2 regions of the Oceanobacillus phoenicis genome follow, and region 1 is predicted to be linked to the other one. Evidence: predicted binding sites of a transcription regulator. Region 1 holds the regulator's gene; the other holds the start of a gene.

What was found. Region 1 encodes LexA, which represses DNA repair genes until DNA is damaged. Its sites were predicted from a motif close to CGAACATATGTTCG; they were not measured.
Region 2: ABC346_RS18990 (DUF6434 domain-containing protein) is a predicted target of LexA. The motif match lies at 2,116-2,129, and genes of this name have one in related genera.

Annotation. Positions count from the first base shown of each region.
Region 1 covers NZ_JBDFME010000001.1:2,838,242-2,844,938, reverse strand. The annotation lists gene ABC346_RS14235 (potassium channel family protein) at 1-582, shown strand, start outside; gene ABC346_RS14230 (TrkH family potassium uptake protein) at 583-1,917, shown strand; gene ABC346_RS14225 (peptidoglycan DD-metalloendopeptidase family protein) at 2,016-2,855, shown strand; gene ABC346_RS14220 (hypothetical protein) at 3,012-3,272, opposite strand; gene lexA (transcriptional repressor LexA) at 3,394-4,017, opposite strand; gene ABC346_RS14210 (YneB family resolvase-like protein) at 4,303-4,941, shown strand; gene ABC346_RS14205 (DUF896 domain-containing protein) at 5,027-5,260, shown strand; gene tkt (transketolase) at 5,345-6,697, shown strand, end outside.
Region 2 covers NZ_JBDFME010000001.1:3,770,802-3,777,498, forward strand. The annotation lists gene ABC346_RS18975 (hypothetical protein) at 47-196, shown strand; gene ABC346_RS18980 (hypothetical protein) at 376-531, shown strand; gene ABC346_RS18985 (cytidine deaminase) at 1,156-1,476, opposite strand; gene ABC346_RS18990 (DUF6434 domain-containing protein) at 1,512-2,081, opposite strand; gene ABC346_RS18995 (helix-turn-helix domain-containing protein) at 3,104-3,385, opposite strand; gene ABC346_RS19000 (hypothetical protein) at 4,512-4,697, opposite strand; gene ABC346_RS19005 (hypothetical protein) at 5,245-5,793, shown strand.

The DNA of each region.
Region 1 (6,697 bases):
TGTGACGTGCTAGCTATTGATAAAGACATTGAAAAGGTTAAGAAGTACATTCCGTACACGATGCATTCCGTTCAAGTAGATAGTACGGATGAAGAAGCTCTAAATAGTCTTGGAGTCTCGAATTTTGATCATGTAGTTGTAGCTATTGGAGATAATATTCAATCAAGTGTATTAACAACTTTAATTCTTAAAGAATTGGGAATAGAAAAAGTATGGGTTAAAGCCGAGAATATACATCATCAAAAAGTGCTTTCAAAAATCGGAGCAGACTTAGTTATACATCCTGAATCAGATATGGGGTTAAGAGTAGCGCATAACATGGCTTCAGAGAAAATTGTTGAATATATAAATTTATCAAATGAATACAGTATTGTGGAATTAGTCGCCTCGAAGAAAATTCATAATAAAAGCCTATTAGAATTGGATTTAAGAGCAAAATTTGGCGTGACTATTCTAGCGATAAAAACAGAGGAGGGAATCAATGTCTCTCCGCTACCTGATGATATTATTCCAGAAGGGTCCATTCTAGTAACCATGGGTAGTAATCAATCTATACGAAAATTTGAGGAAAAGGGGATATAGATGATGACTCGATTTCCAATCTTTTGGAAGATTTCACTTACTCCTCCTCAAATTATAACTTTAGGATTTATAGTAGTAATCACTGTAGGTACATTTTTATTAACTTTGCCGATCGCAACATCAGAACCAATAAGTGTGATAGATGCTTTGTTTACAGCCACCTCAGCGACTACTGTGACAGGATTAGTGGTACTTGATACAGGTACGGAATTTACACTGTTTGGTCAAATTGTGATTATGGTACTTATACAACTAGGTGGCCTAGGATTAATGACTTTTGCGATATTGATAGTCTTGCTCTTAGGTAAGAAAATCGGATTGCGTGAGAGAATACTTGTGCAGGAAACATTTAATCAATCAACTCTTGGTGGATTAATAAGGCTCGTTAAATCACTTTTAATCTTTACATTTTCTATGGAATTAATGGCAACTATTTTGTTATCCATTCGATGGGTCCCGGTATATGGGCCAGGATTTGGTGTGTTTACTAGTTTGTTTCATGCAGTTTCTGCGTTTAATAATGCTGGATTCTCGCTATGGCCTGATAGTCTTATGGGATATGTAGGGGATCCAGTAGTTAATATTATCATTACTTTCCTTTTTATTGTTGGAGGAATCGGTTTTACGGTTATTTATGATCTGATCAAGACAAGAAAATTTCATCAATTATCATTGCATACAAAATTAATGATAATTAGTACATTATCAATTAATATTCTTGCTACTATTGTTATTTTTTTACTTGAATATACAAACTTTGATACATTGGCTAATTTAGCTTTGGATGAGAAATTATGGGCATCCTATTTTCAAGCGGTTACACCTAGAACTGCCGGCTTTAATAGTCTGGATATAGGAAGTATGAATCCCGGTACCTTAACTTTAACAATGTTTCTTATGTTTATTGGTGCAGGGAGTGCTTCTACCGGTAGCGGTATTAAATTAACTACGTTTATCGTTATTGTTTTAGCTGTACATGCTTACCTAAGAGGGAAAAAAGAGGCTGTAATATTCAAACGTTCGATACCAAATCATGTAGTTCATCGGGCTTTAGCTATTACAGTAATCAGTTTGTTAATGGTTACCATCGTGATATTTATATTATCAATAACGGAAAATGGTCCTTATCTTCAAATTATTTTTGAAGCGTTTTCTGCATTTGGTACAGTAGGATTATCTATGGGATTAACTAGTGAATTAAGCGAAAATGGAAAACTACTTCTATGTATATTGATGTTAGCAGGAAGAATTGGACCAGTTACCTTAGCTTTTGCTTTGGCGAGAACTGCTAAAGGTAATATACGATACCCAAATGGTGATGTATTCACTGGATAAATCATGATGTAATAGAAAAATAGACATATTATTTAGGTGGCTAGTCCGGTCGGGCAAGTCACTTTTTTCATTAAATAGTAGAAAAGGAGGAGAGTTATATGCCATTTAAAGATTACAGAATAACATCCCCATTTGGATATAGAAGAGATGTTTGGACAGGTGATGGATTTACGTTTCATACAGGGATTGACTTAGTTAAATACCATAAAGCAAGTATTCAAGCATTTACAGAAGGAAAAGTTATTTTTGCTGGTTTGGGTAGAACTGGTACTGGCTTGGGTGGTTTTGGAAATGTAGTACTTCTTCAAGATAAAAATAACCGGGGTCAATTATATGCTCATCTGGATAGTGTTTCGGTGCAGCGTGGTCAATTTGTGAAGAAAGGGCAAGTAATAGGAAAACAAGGGGATACAGGAAAGACGACTGGATCTCATTTGCATTATGAGGTACGTAAAAAAGCGGAGAGTCAACCTCCATATGGGTGGACCTCAGATAGGGCGAATAATTGTTTAGATCCTACGAAATATTTACAAAACTATAATGATAATAAGAGTATCATTCAGGATATTCAGTCTGGATTAAATCGTAAATATAAGACAGGTATAGCCATTGATGGTATAGCTGGCCCGTTAACAATCAAAGCAGCAATCAAAGGATATCAAATAGAATTAAATAAACAATTCAATGCAAAGTTAAACGTTGATGGTATGTGGGGGCAGAAAACAAAAGCTGCTACGGTAACGGTAGCAAGTGGCGCTAAAGGAAATATTACGTGGATACTTCAAGCGATGCTTTATATTAATGGAGAAGATCCAAAAGGATTAGATGGTATTTTTGGTACCAATACAAATAATGCAGTAAAATCTTTTCAACAAAAAGAAAGTATCGTCGTTGATGGAAAAGCGGGTAAAGCTACTTGGGAGAAAATATTTCAATAATAGAGTATTGTATAACGTCAAAACTAGATAAAAAATTCTAACTTTGACGTTTTTTTATCCCACATATAACGGGCGGTAATAACTTATTGAATGAAGAATTTCTTTATTTTAGAGTTAGATTTGGTTGATTCAATCTCCTAAATGCCTTTTGTAAAACTAAATAATGAAAACAGTTACTTGATACCATAAAGCTAATCCAACTAATAATCCCGCCGCCCCTATTTTTAATATATTTTCCTTTGACTTTATTTGTTTCGTCTCCATAACTTCTAATATCGTAACAATAATTAAAATGATACATAAGAAAGGTAATGTTAAGAAATCAACGTATCTCGTTAAATAGTATATTCCTAGAATGATTGCAATTATGGCTGCAGGAATATAAAAGCCTCTTCGTTTCAAAATGTTTTCAGACACCTATTATTCACTCCTTCCGCTAACTATTACTATGTTATTAGTATTGAAGTGAAAATATGTACAACTATTTATACTCAGTAAAAAAGAGTTTAGCTAAACTTCGATAGCTAAACTCTTTTATTTAATGAATATTTCGGTATAAACCAATAACTTTTCCAAGAATGGTTACATTTTCATAAAATAGAGGTTCCATTGTAGCATTTTCTGGTTGAAGTCGAATACGTTTATCTTCTTTAAAGAAGCGTTTAACTGTCGCTTCATTTTCTTCAGTCATTGCTACAACAATCTCTCCATTTAATGCTGTGTTTTGTTGTTTAACAATTACCATATCACCATCTAAAATGCCAGCCTCAATCATACTTTCACCATCAATTACAAGTACAAATACATTATCGTCTGGTCCTGCACTTGAACTTGGAATCGGAACAAATTCTTCGATATTTTCAACTGCTGTAATCGGTATTCCTGCAGTAACCTTACCAATTACTGGTGCATATCGCGCTTCGTCTTTGGGAAGCTGCTGTTCTATTTCTGGATCAATAATTTCAATTGCTCTTGGTTTAGTAGGGTCTCTTCGTATATATCCTTTATTTTCTAATCTTTCCAAATGTCCGTGAACAGTTGAGCTGGAAGCGAGTCCGACTGCAACGGCAATTTCTCGAACAGATGGTGGATATCCTTTTAACTTAACTTCGCTTTTAATAAAGTCAAAAATCATTTGTTGTCTTTTTGATAGTTTCGTCATCAAACGTTCACCTCTAGCATAGGTTTTTATTAATGATAGTTTATCATTTTACTATAAAATAAGCAAACACTCGTTCTAATTTTTTATTGACAAGATCATACGTTCGGTATATACTTTAACCAGATAAGAACAACTGTTCGACAAATGGATGAAAGGAGCTTTTAATCATGCTGAAGAAAATTACTAGAACCGATGCATTCTATGTGGTAGCATTTGCTTTAGCGCTCGCTTTTCTATATTTCTCTATGGTAACGAGCGGTTAATGGAAACAGGAGGAAGTTAGGATTGAAAGCAGTAGTATATTGTCGAGTCAGCACGGATAAACATACACAAGAGTCGTCATTGATACGTCAACGAGAGGAATTGCAAACATTAGCAAATAAGCTAAACTTTACGATTGTTGATTGTATTGAAGAACAAGCAAGTGGTTACGACATCGAGCGAGAAGGACTTTTTCAACTTCTCGAATATTTTTCCAGTAAAGAAGCAGATTGTTTATGTATTCAAGATGAAACTCGATTAGGCAGAGGGAATACAAAAATAGCGCTATTTCATCAATTAGCTAAGCTAGATATCCCAATATATACGGTAGCTCACGAAGGTGAGTTAGTATTGAATGAAGCGGATTCAATGGTATTACAAATAGTGGGAATAGTAGAAGAATATCAAAGAAAAATACAAAACATGAAGATAAGAAGAGGTATGCGTAGAGCAGTACGCGAGGGATATCGTCCGGAAAAAAATCTAAAACAAATCGATCAGTCCCCAGGTAGAGATCGATCGGAAGTTCCTATTGAAGAAATTGTTCGATTAAGGCAGAATGGGTTAACATTTAATGAAATTACAAAGGTGCTCAATGGTTTAGGTTATGCCGTTTCAAAAGCTACTGTGCACCGTAGATACCAAGAATATCAAAATACTTGAATCTAGGTTCGAGGTAGAGTACGATAAGAGGCAGGATGTGAAATCCTGTCTTTTTTCATTTTTAATAGGTGGGGAGGTTGACACCATGTTATCTAAGGATAAATTAGAGAGAATAAATGTTTTGTCTAAAAAGTCCAAAGCAGAAGGATTAACAACAGAAGAAAAAGCAGAGCAGAAGAAGCTTCGTGAAGAATATTTAAAGAATGTACGTAGCTCTTTCAATAACCAGTTAAAAACAATGACAGTTATTGATCCAAAAGGTAATGACGTTACTCCCCAAAAGCTTCGTGATTATCAAGATAGAAACAAAAAACATTAAATTCTATTTGTCATGCTTGTTGTAATGATAATTTCAATATAGAATGTAGAAGTAAAGGCTTTATTTTTGAAAGGGGTAGACAAAATGTCAGGCAAGGTAGAACAATTATCAATAAATACGATTCGTACTTTATCTATTGATGCAATTGAAAATGCAAACTCAGGACACCCTGGATTACCAATGGGTGCAGCGCCAATGGCGTACACATTATGGACAGACTTTATGAATCATCATCCAAAAAATTCAAAATGGTTTAACCGTGATCGCTTTGTATTATCTGCGGGACACGGATCAATGCTTTTATACAGCTTATTGCATCTTTCTGGATATGATGTATCTATTAAAGATTTGAAAGAATTCCGTCAGTGGGATTCAAAAACTCCTGGACATCCAGAAGTACATCATACTGATGGTGTAGAAGCAACTACAGGACCTTTAGGACAAGGTATTGCAATGTCAGTAGGAATGGCAATGGCAGAGGCACATTTAGGTGCAACATTTAATAAAAATAATTATGGTGTAGTAGATCATTACACATATGCCTTGGTTAGTGATGGCGATTTAATGGAAGGGATTTCTCATGAAGCAGCTTCCTTAGCAGGCCATTTAGGATTAGGTAAATTAATCGCACTTTATGATTCTAATGATATTTCTCTAGATGGAGATTTAAATCGCTCCTTCTCTGAAGAAACTGAAAAACGTTTTGAAGCTTATGGTTGGCAAGTACTTCGAGTAGAAGATGGAAATGATGTTAACGCTATTCGTGAAGCAATTAAAGAAGCTCAAAGCAATACAGATCAACCAACACTTATTGAAGTGAAGACTGTTATTGGATATGGTTCTCCAAATAAATCAGCTTCTGCTGCTTCACACGGTGCTCCACTTGGAGAAGATGAAATAATATTAACAAAAGAATTTTATGAGTGGGAACATGAATCATTCCATGTTCCAGATGAAGTTTATGCTGATTTCCAAGAAAAAATCGTTAACGATGGAGAGAAGAAAGAAGCTGCATGGAACAAGTTAGTTGAAGAATATAAAGAAGCTTATCCTGAGTTAGGAAAACAATTTGACTTAGCGATGAACGGCCAACTTCCAGAAGGATGGGAAAAGGAACTTCCGGTATATGAGCCTGGAAGCAGTATTGCAACTCGTGCATCTTCAGGTGAAGTACTAAATGCAGTAGCTAAAGCAGTTCCTAACTTCTTTGGAGGAAGTGCAGATTTAGCTGGATCAAACAAAACAACAATAAATGAAGAAGGCGACTTCACAAAAGAAGATTATTCTGGTCGTAATGTTTGGTTTGGTGTACGTGAACATGCTATGGGAGCGGCATTAAACGGAATGGCCTTACATGGAGGATTACAAGTATTTGCAGGAACATTCTTCGTATTTAGTGATTACCTTCGTCCAGCTGTTCGTCTAGCAGCTATTATG
Region 2 (6,697 bases), 930 kb from region 1:
TAGATTCCTCTTATAACTAAACGACAGATAAAAGGGAAGATGATGAATGTCACCTCATCAACTAATTCTAATCGCAACTATAGGCATATTGGTTTTGACTGCAAAAGATAGTATCAAGGAAAAATGGAAAGAGAAGTTAATCGCAATTGCTATATTATCAGTCTTATTAATTTTAATAGAAAGATTTCTCTTATGAGATAAGAATGTGAAGTCTAAATGTCACCTTTTCAATTAATAATAACTTCTCAACGGTTGTCATTTTATTATTGACTAGCAAGCATAGTATAAAGGATACATGGAAACAAAAACTTATTGCAATTGCTCTATTATCTACAGCACTAATACTCACAAAACGCTTTCTAGGATGATAAAATAATGTCAATTCTTTATTCGATTATTATTGCAACGCTATTCGTATTACTATTACCACTGGTTAATAAGAATAGTAAGAAAAGGACATGGAAAGAAATTGTTTATTTAATTGTCGGATTCTCTATAATTTTTATAGTTGTTGATCAATTCCTAAATTGAATGGAGTGCTCAGAGAGGAAAAATGTTACCTTCAATTAATAATTCTTTCAACGATTACTATGTTATTACTAACTAGAGAAGACAGTATTGAAGATACTATTATTTTTATTTTTTGAGGTTTGAATTGTAGCAATAAAAAGGAACCCACTAACTTAGGTTCCTTTTCTTTTTAAAGTTTTTTTTCTCATCTATTCTCCATTAAAGAGATTATAGTTAATGTTTTATTTATCCATTTTATCAATTTCGTCACGCAAGGTGTCATCGAAAATCAAAGCATAACGGGTGTTTGTGGATTTGATAAAATATTATATAATAAAACCATGATTTACTTATCATTATCTTCAATTAAATCCTGGCATATGCATTGATTACAGAGTGTGTAAGTAAACTTTATTAATTCATTTTATTAGAGCTCTTTTTCATTTGCTGAATTTTATCATTTTTCTATAATTAGATCAATTTTATAATTTACTATTTATAGGATATGATTCGGAAAAACGGAACTTTATTTTAGAGTAATTAAAGTATTTAGTTCATTGCTTAATTTTATCATTTCAATTCGATAAATCCCACAAAATAGAGCTCTCGCTTTTCAGGAAAACTCCTTTACTTAAATATGTAAAATCAATCTTCATAAGCTTTATACCAATGATATGGTTGTATTTCTTTTAATGTTTTGAATTCCAATTTTTCACCCAGATTAGTTATAGCTACTTTTACATTTTCTCCCCAGTAAAAAAGTCGTTCCTGGCATACACCACAGGGAGTTAAAACTATATATCCAGAATTCTCATCCTCCCTTACAACACAAATCGTATGAGTAATTTTAGGGTTTAGTTTATGTGCTTCGAGAATTGCACCTGTCTCAATACACAATTCGGTTGAAGCATTTATAACGTCTGATGCTACACTGGTTAAGATTTGTTTCTGCCTGTCGAAAATCAAGTCACACCACAATAGAAATGTTGAGATGTGCTTAACTAATTATTAGACGTATATTTATTGCTTCCAGGGAGTTTTTTGATGTTGTTCCACGCCTCAATCGCTTCCTTACGACTTTTCCCTTGATTATTAGAGTCGGCAAAAAAATCACGAATAAATTGATTGTATTCAAATTGAGGAGCGATTTTTTTCTTGTACGATGGGTTTTTCTTTCGTTCTTCTTCTTTATACCAAGCATCTACAACATCTCGATACGTTTTTCCAATGTTAGTTTTAAAATAGTTTTGGATATAGGTAGAAAAATGAAAATTAGGGATAACTGTCTTGAAAAAAGCTCTTACATTTTGACTACAACGATGGTTTTTCGAAATGACTGTATCAAGACTTAAATCGACCTGTGGTTCTGACTTACTATTCACCTTTGATTTTCTAATTGGCTTTTTTATCTCTCCTGTTCGAAGAAATGTTTCAATTCTATCGGAAATCTCTATTTTTGAACCAGAAGCACTTATTCCATTTTCTCTGCAAAAAGATTGTAATTCTTCCTTCAACCAATAGAAATCTTTAAAACTATCTACACTAATATCTTTTGTTAGATTTGGTCTCATATTCTACACCTCCATACTTACATATTCACATTATAGAACGTTTGTTCCTATTAATCAAAGATAATCATAAGCAAAAACACCAAAGTTTACGAAAACAGCCTTATTTTTAAAGTAGTTATTTCACATTAAGTATCACAAATTGAGTGTAATAATATTACACAGGTAAATAGACTCTACGTTAAGGGAGATATTCTTTAATATTGTCATGTTGTTAGATATTAATAAAACCATTTCAAAACTCAATCTGTGATAGTTTTAAATTTAAGATATTATGTAGTATTACCTTTATTTATCTTTGTGGTATCTTACTCTTCAAATAGTTTAAACTTTTTACAACGTATCTGTTATTAAAGGATTTAGATCAATGGCTGATTTTAATACTTTACTATGCTATATCAATTTTTCAAATTACTATATATAGGGATATGATTCGGTAATTTCGATTGTCACCTCGAACACTAGAAAGTTATCATTTACATGGATATAATATATAAACATAAAAATTAAGCATTGTATTAATTGTAGATTGGAAATATACGTAAAAACCCATTCGCTGTAAAACCACAGCGTCATGTCGCTCGTTAGAATAATATCACACTATTTCCGCTGAACGACGGAAGCTAGTCAATCTTTTTAATCCCTCTTTGTTATTTATGGCTTATTATTTTGTCATCTTTGACAAAGAAGGGAGAGCCGTTTTTCTTCTCTCTAGATGTATTATGCTTTGAGTAATGTATAACATAATGAATAATTACTAAACAACACATAATATTAAAACCCTAACTACCTTATCTCTTGATACACCTTCGATTACCTGACGTAAATCAAAATCCGCAGATACAGTAAAAAATAGACTACCATCAAAATCTAGTAGCCTATTTCTCCAATTCAATATGCTATTTTGACACCCTCTGATTTTTATAACTTATAAATAGAGATATAATCGAAATGATAATTGCCAATATAGATAGCACAATAGTCCATGTCACCATACCTATGCCTCCTGCTTCAGATAAATTATCTTACACTTCACTTGCAGACTTATTTTTCTCCATATACTTTTCTAAATACAAGCAAATATCTTCCGCTGAAAACCCCATTGCTTGATTTAAAACCCTTATTCTAAAATCTACTTCTGGATTTCTCCTATGTGCCTCTATCCTCCATATATAACTAGGACTACACGAAATAATAAAAGCCATATCCTGCAATGTTATCCCGCTTCTGATTCTAAAATCCCTAACTGCTCTACCAAAATCTTCAACTAAACTATCAATTAATACTACCCTCTCTTGATCTACCATAACTATTTTCCTCCTTAACTATTGGTATAACCAATCCCTATTTTTTAGTACTCTTTATAATAGATAACTAACGGAATTTTATTACTAATAGTTAAGTCTTCTTACTATTCCAGCCAAGTATTTTGGAAAGAACACTTCTCTTACAATTTCTAATAATGGATAAAACTCATTTCTCAATAGAATATTTTTTATAACTGATTGTCATTCAATGTTCTCACCACCTTTCAAACAAATAGTTCTATTGACTATAAGCGATGTAATAAAAAAGAACTCGTATCCATTAATTAGATACGAGTTCTTTGAACCTCATTGATTTGTTTATATTAAATAAATTTCTGTATTTCATAATTCAACACATCAATTAAAGAAATTTTTGTCTCTAGTTATTAAAAGTATATATAAATACGATTGAAAGGTCAAATTAGCTTTATATAAAAAAACTGGCATAAAAATTCACTCAACACTTTTTAATACATTGAAAAGTGTTGAGCGATCATCCAAAAAAGATTGATGAACCATAGGATATTAGGAGAAAAAGTGTTGAATTCGAAGGAAAATTACGGTTATCTTTTTGTAGCAAATATCAACATTTATCAAGTATCAAATACAGTTAAACAATTATTAAACTTAATAAGACTTATCATTCTCCTCTTGCTGCATTATAATAATTATATAAGCTAAGAGGAACATGTTTCTCTTGTAAACTGAAGATTTAGGCGGGATAATAGAAAAGCTTTGAATTTACCTTTGGCTAAATCGGGTGAATCAGAATCAATAAAGAAATTAAAAAGAGAGAACGAACTTCTTAAAAGAGAACTAAGGAGAATGCAAACCGGTCCTTTTAAAATTTGGAATTGTTTCAAAAAAAGGGAATAAAAGATCCTACATTATTAGATTAAATATTTATTATCTTATCATGTACATTTGGAGCGGTTAATCAAATAGTCGTGAGTTAATTCAATATATCGAAAATAACTAAAAAAACTATTGAACTACATCGGAAATATGAAGAAAATTTAAGACGATTTCACGAAAAAATTGCTTGGAGAATACGATTAAGTTCAAAAAGATTACAAAGATTATTGCAGCTTAAAGATAGAAACTTAACAAATATACATTAACTTTATCAATCGTTATTTAACGGCATGATTTTCCCATTAGGATATTCTTTAACCAGCTCACCTTCTTTTTCATAAATAATATAAGTATTATTTACTTTTGCATCAATTCTTGCCAAATCTCCCGTGGCTTTAGCCCATTTATCCATCCATCCAAATTTCCTCTTAGAAGGCTCATTAATTTTATACGTCATGTTTTCTTCTCCTTTACTAATACTAATGTCTATTAATTAAATCATACACCATAGTAATTGATTATTAATAACTTAAAAAAGGTGTAGTTTATAATGAATCATTCCTCTAGAGTTTATCAAAAACTGCAGTTTCCAGCGGTAGAACAGTCCATAGTTTTACCTATCGTCAACAAAAATAGAAGAAAAAAGGATATAAACCAAATATTTATTGCCTAATGTCAAAACTATGGATTTGCACAAAGAAAAGTTGCAGTTTTCAGCGGTAGATGGTTCCACAGTTTTACCTATTGTCAACAAATAATAGAAAAACACGGATGTAAACCGCATTTATATTGCCTGGTGTCAAAACTATGGATTTCAATAGAGAAAAAACTGCAGTTTTCAGCGGAGCACCCATCCAAAGTTTGATAAAATTTGCAACTTATAACGGAGAATAAGTTAATTGTTCAGCTACCATTTCTATATACTCTGAACGACAAAGATAATATTATAGATAAGGAAGATTCAATCTAAAAAAAATTAACTATATTTATAAAAGGAGCACATTATGGAAAAGATTTTACTAACATATGAAAAAGACGAAAGTGATATTCCGGCATTTGCAGAGAACTACTATAAATATAGTTATAGAGAGAAAAAACTTCGCATATTTGCAATGATTGTTATGTATATAGTAATCGCAGTTCTTTCATACCCAGTTCATAAGAGGATAGAGGAAGGATTAATCACTTATTTAGCTTTAGTTCTTGTTGTAAGTATAATTATGACTTACTTTGGTTGGAAGGGATTTGAAAAAGATAGGATAGGAAAGATTAAAAGAGAGCTAAGTACACAGAATATGAGTGTTTTAGGGGAGTACAGAGCAGAATTATCTGAAGAAGAAATTCATGTCATTTACCGCCCTAATAACCCTAATAGAGAAAGAAATATGACCAACAATTGGGAAGAAATTAGTTACTATACTAGAGAAAATGAACATTTTTTCATTTTTATGGAGAATCCTAGTTTTGTCTATCACATTATAGCAGGCGATAAAGCTAATGACGTCAATTATTTCTTGAGTCAAAAACTTAATAACAAAACTAAAAGAGAGTAGAGTTAACTTTCTACTCTCTTTTAATTCAAAGTAGTCAAAGCTTCCTTTTTTCCATCTCAACAACTATTCACAAAACCAATATCAATTATCTATTACAATCACATATAGCCTCCTTTTCTTGTTAAATCTCTGTTATAAACTTAGAAGTGACATATCAATAAAACAGCAAATAGTGTCCTAACCTTTTTGAATTTTTTGTCCTAAACTGGTTCCGGCTAAACACCTTCAAACAGATAATTCATTTTCTCAGCTAAGTATGCAACTATCAAACACTTTAGTTGGCTATTTTTTCTTTAATCTTTTTCCTTTGGATTTCAAGATAAGCGTTGCAGTAGCAATAGTTAGCGTAAATATAATTACAATTGCTACAACAGATACTATTATTAGTCCCATATAATATCCCCTTCTGATCAAATATAGAAGCCCTATCTGCTTTTCGATACAATATACCTCATGAATTATTTTAAATACTTCCGCAGACTTACAGCTTAAAGGTTCTGTAGGTTCTCTCAATCCTTTCCAATTTGGAAACATAATTTACTGTGACTTTCATCCTATTTGCAACATCCGTACCCTTTACACCCCCTCCCCCAATTAGCTAAGCTTTCCTTATCTTGTATCCGATACTCCAAGACACTAAGAGTACCCATATACCACTACCTAGTACCATGTAAAGCAAATAAAAAATAATTAACATAGTAATGACTAAGTTTGTTCCACAGTAATTATGGGTTGGTTCCTTCCAAACTTTTTCCAATGTACCATTGACTATAAACAATGGGAGCAATAAAAAAACTCGCATCTACTGTTGAATACGAGTTTTTAAAGATTCTATTAGTTTAATTTCTGAATAAAAGTACATTCGATTCATTTGAAATCACCATTCGTCCTTTTTATGATTATC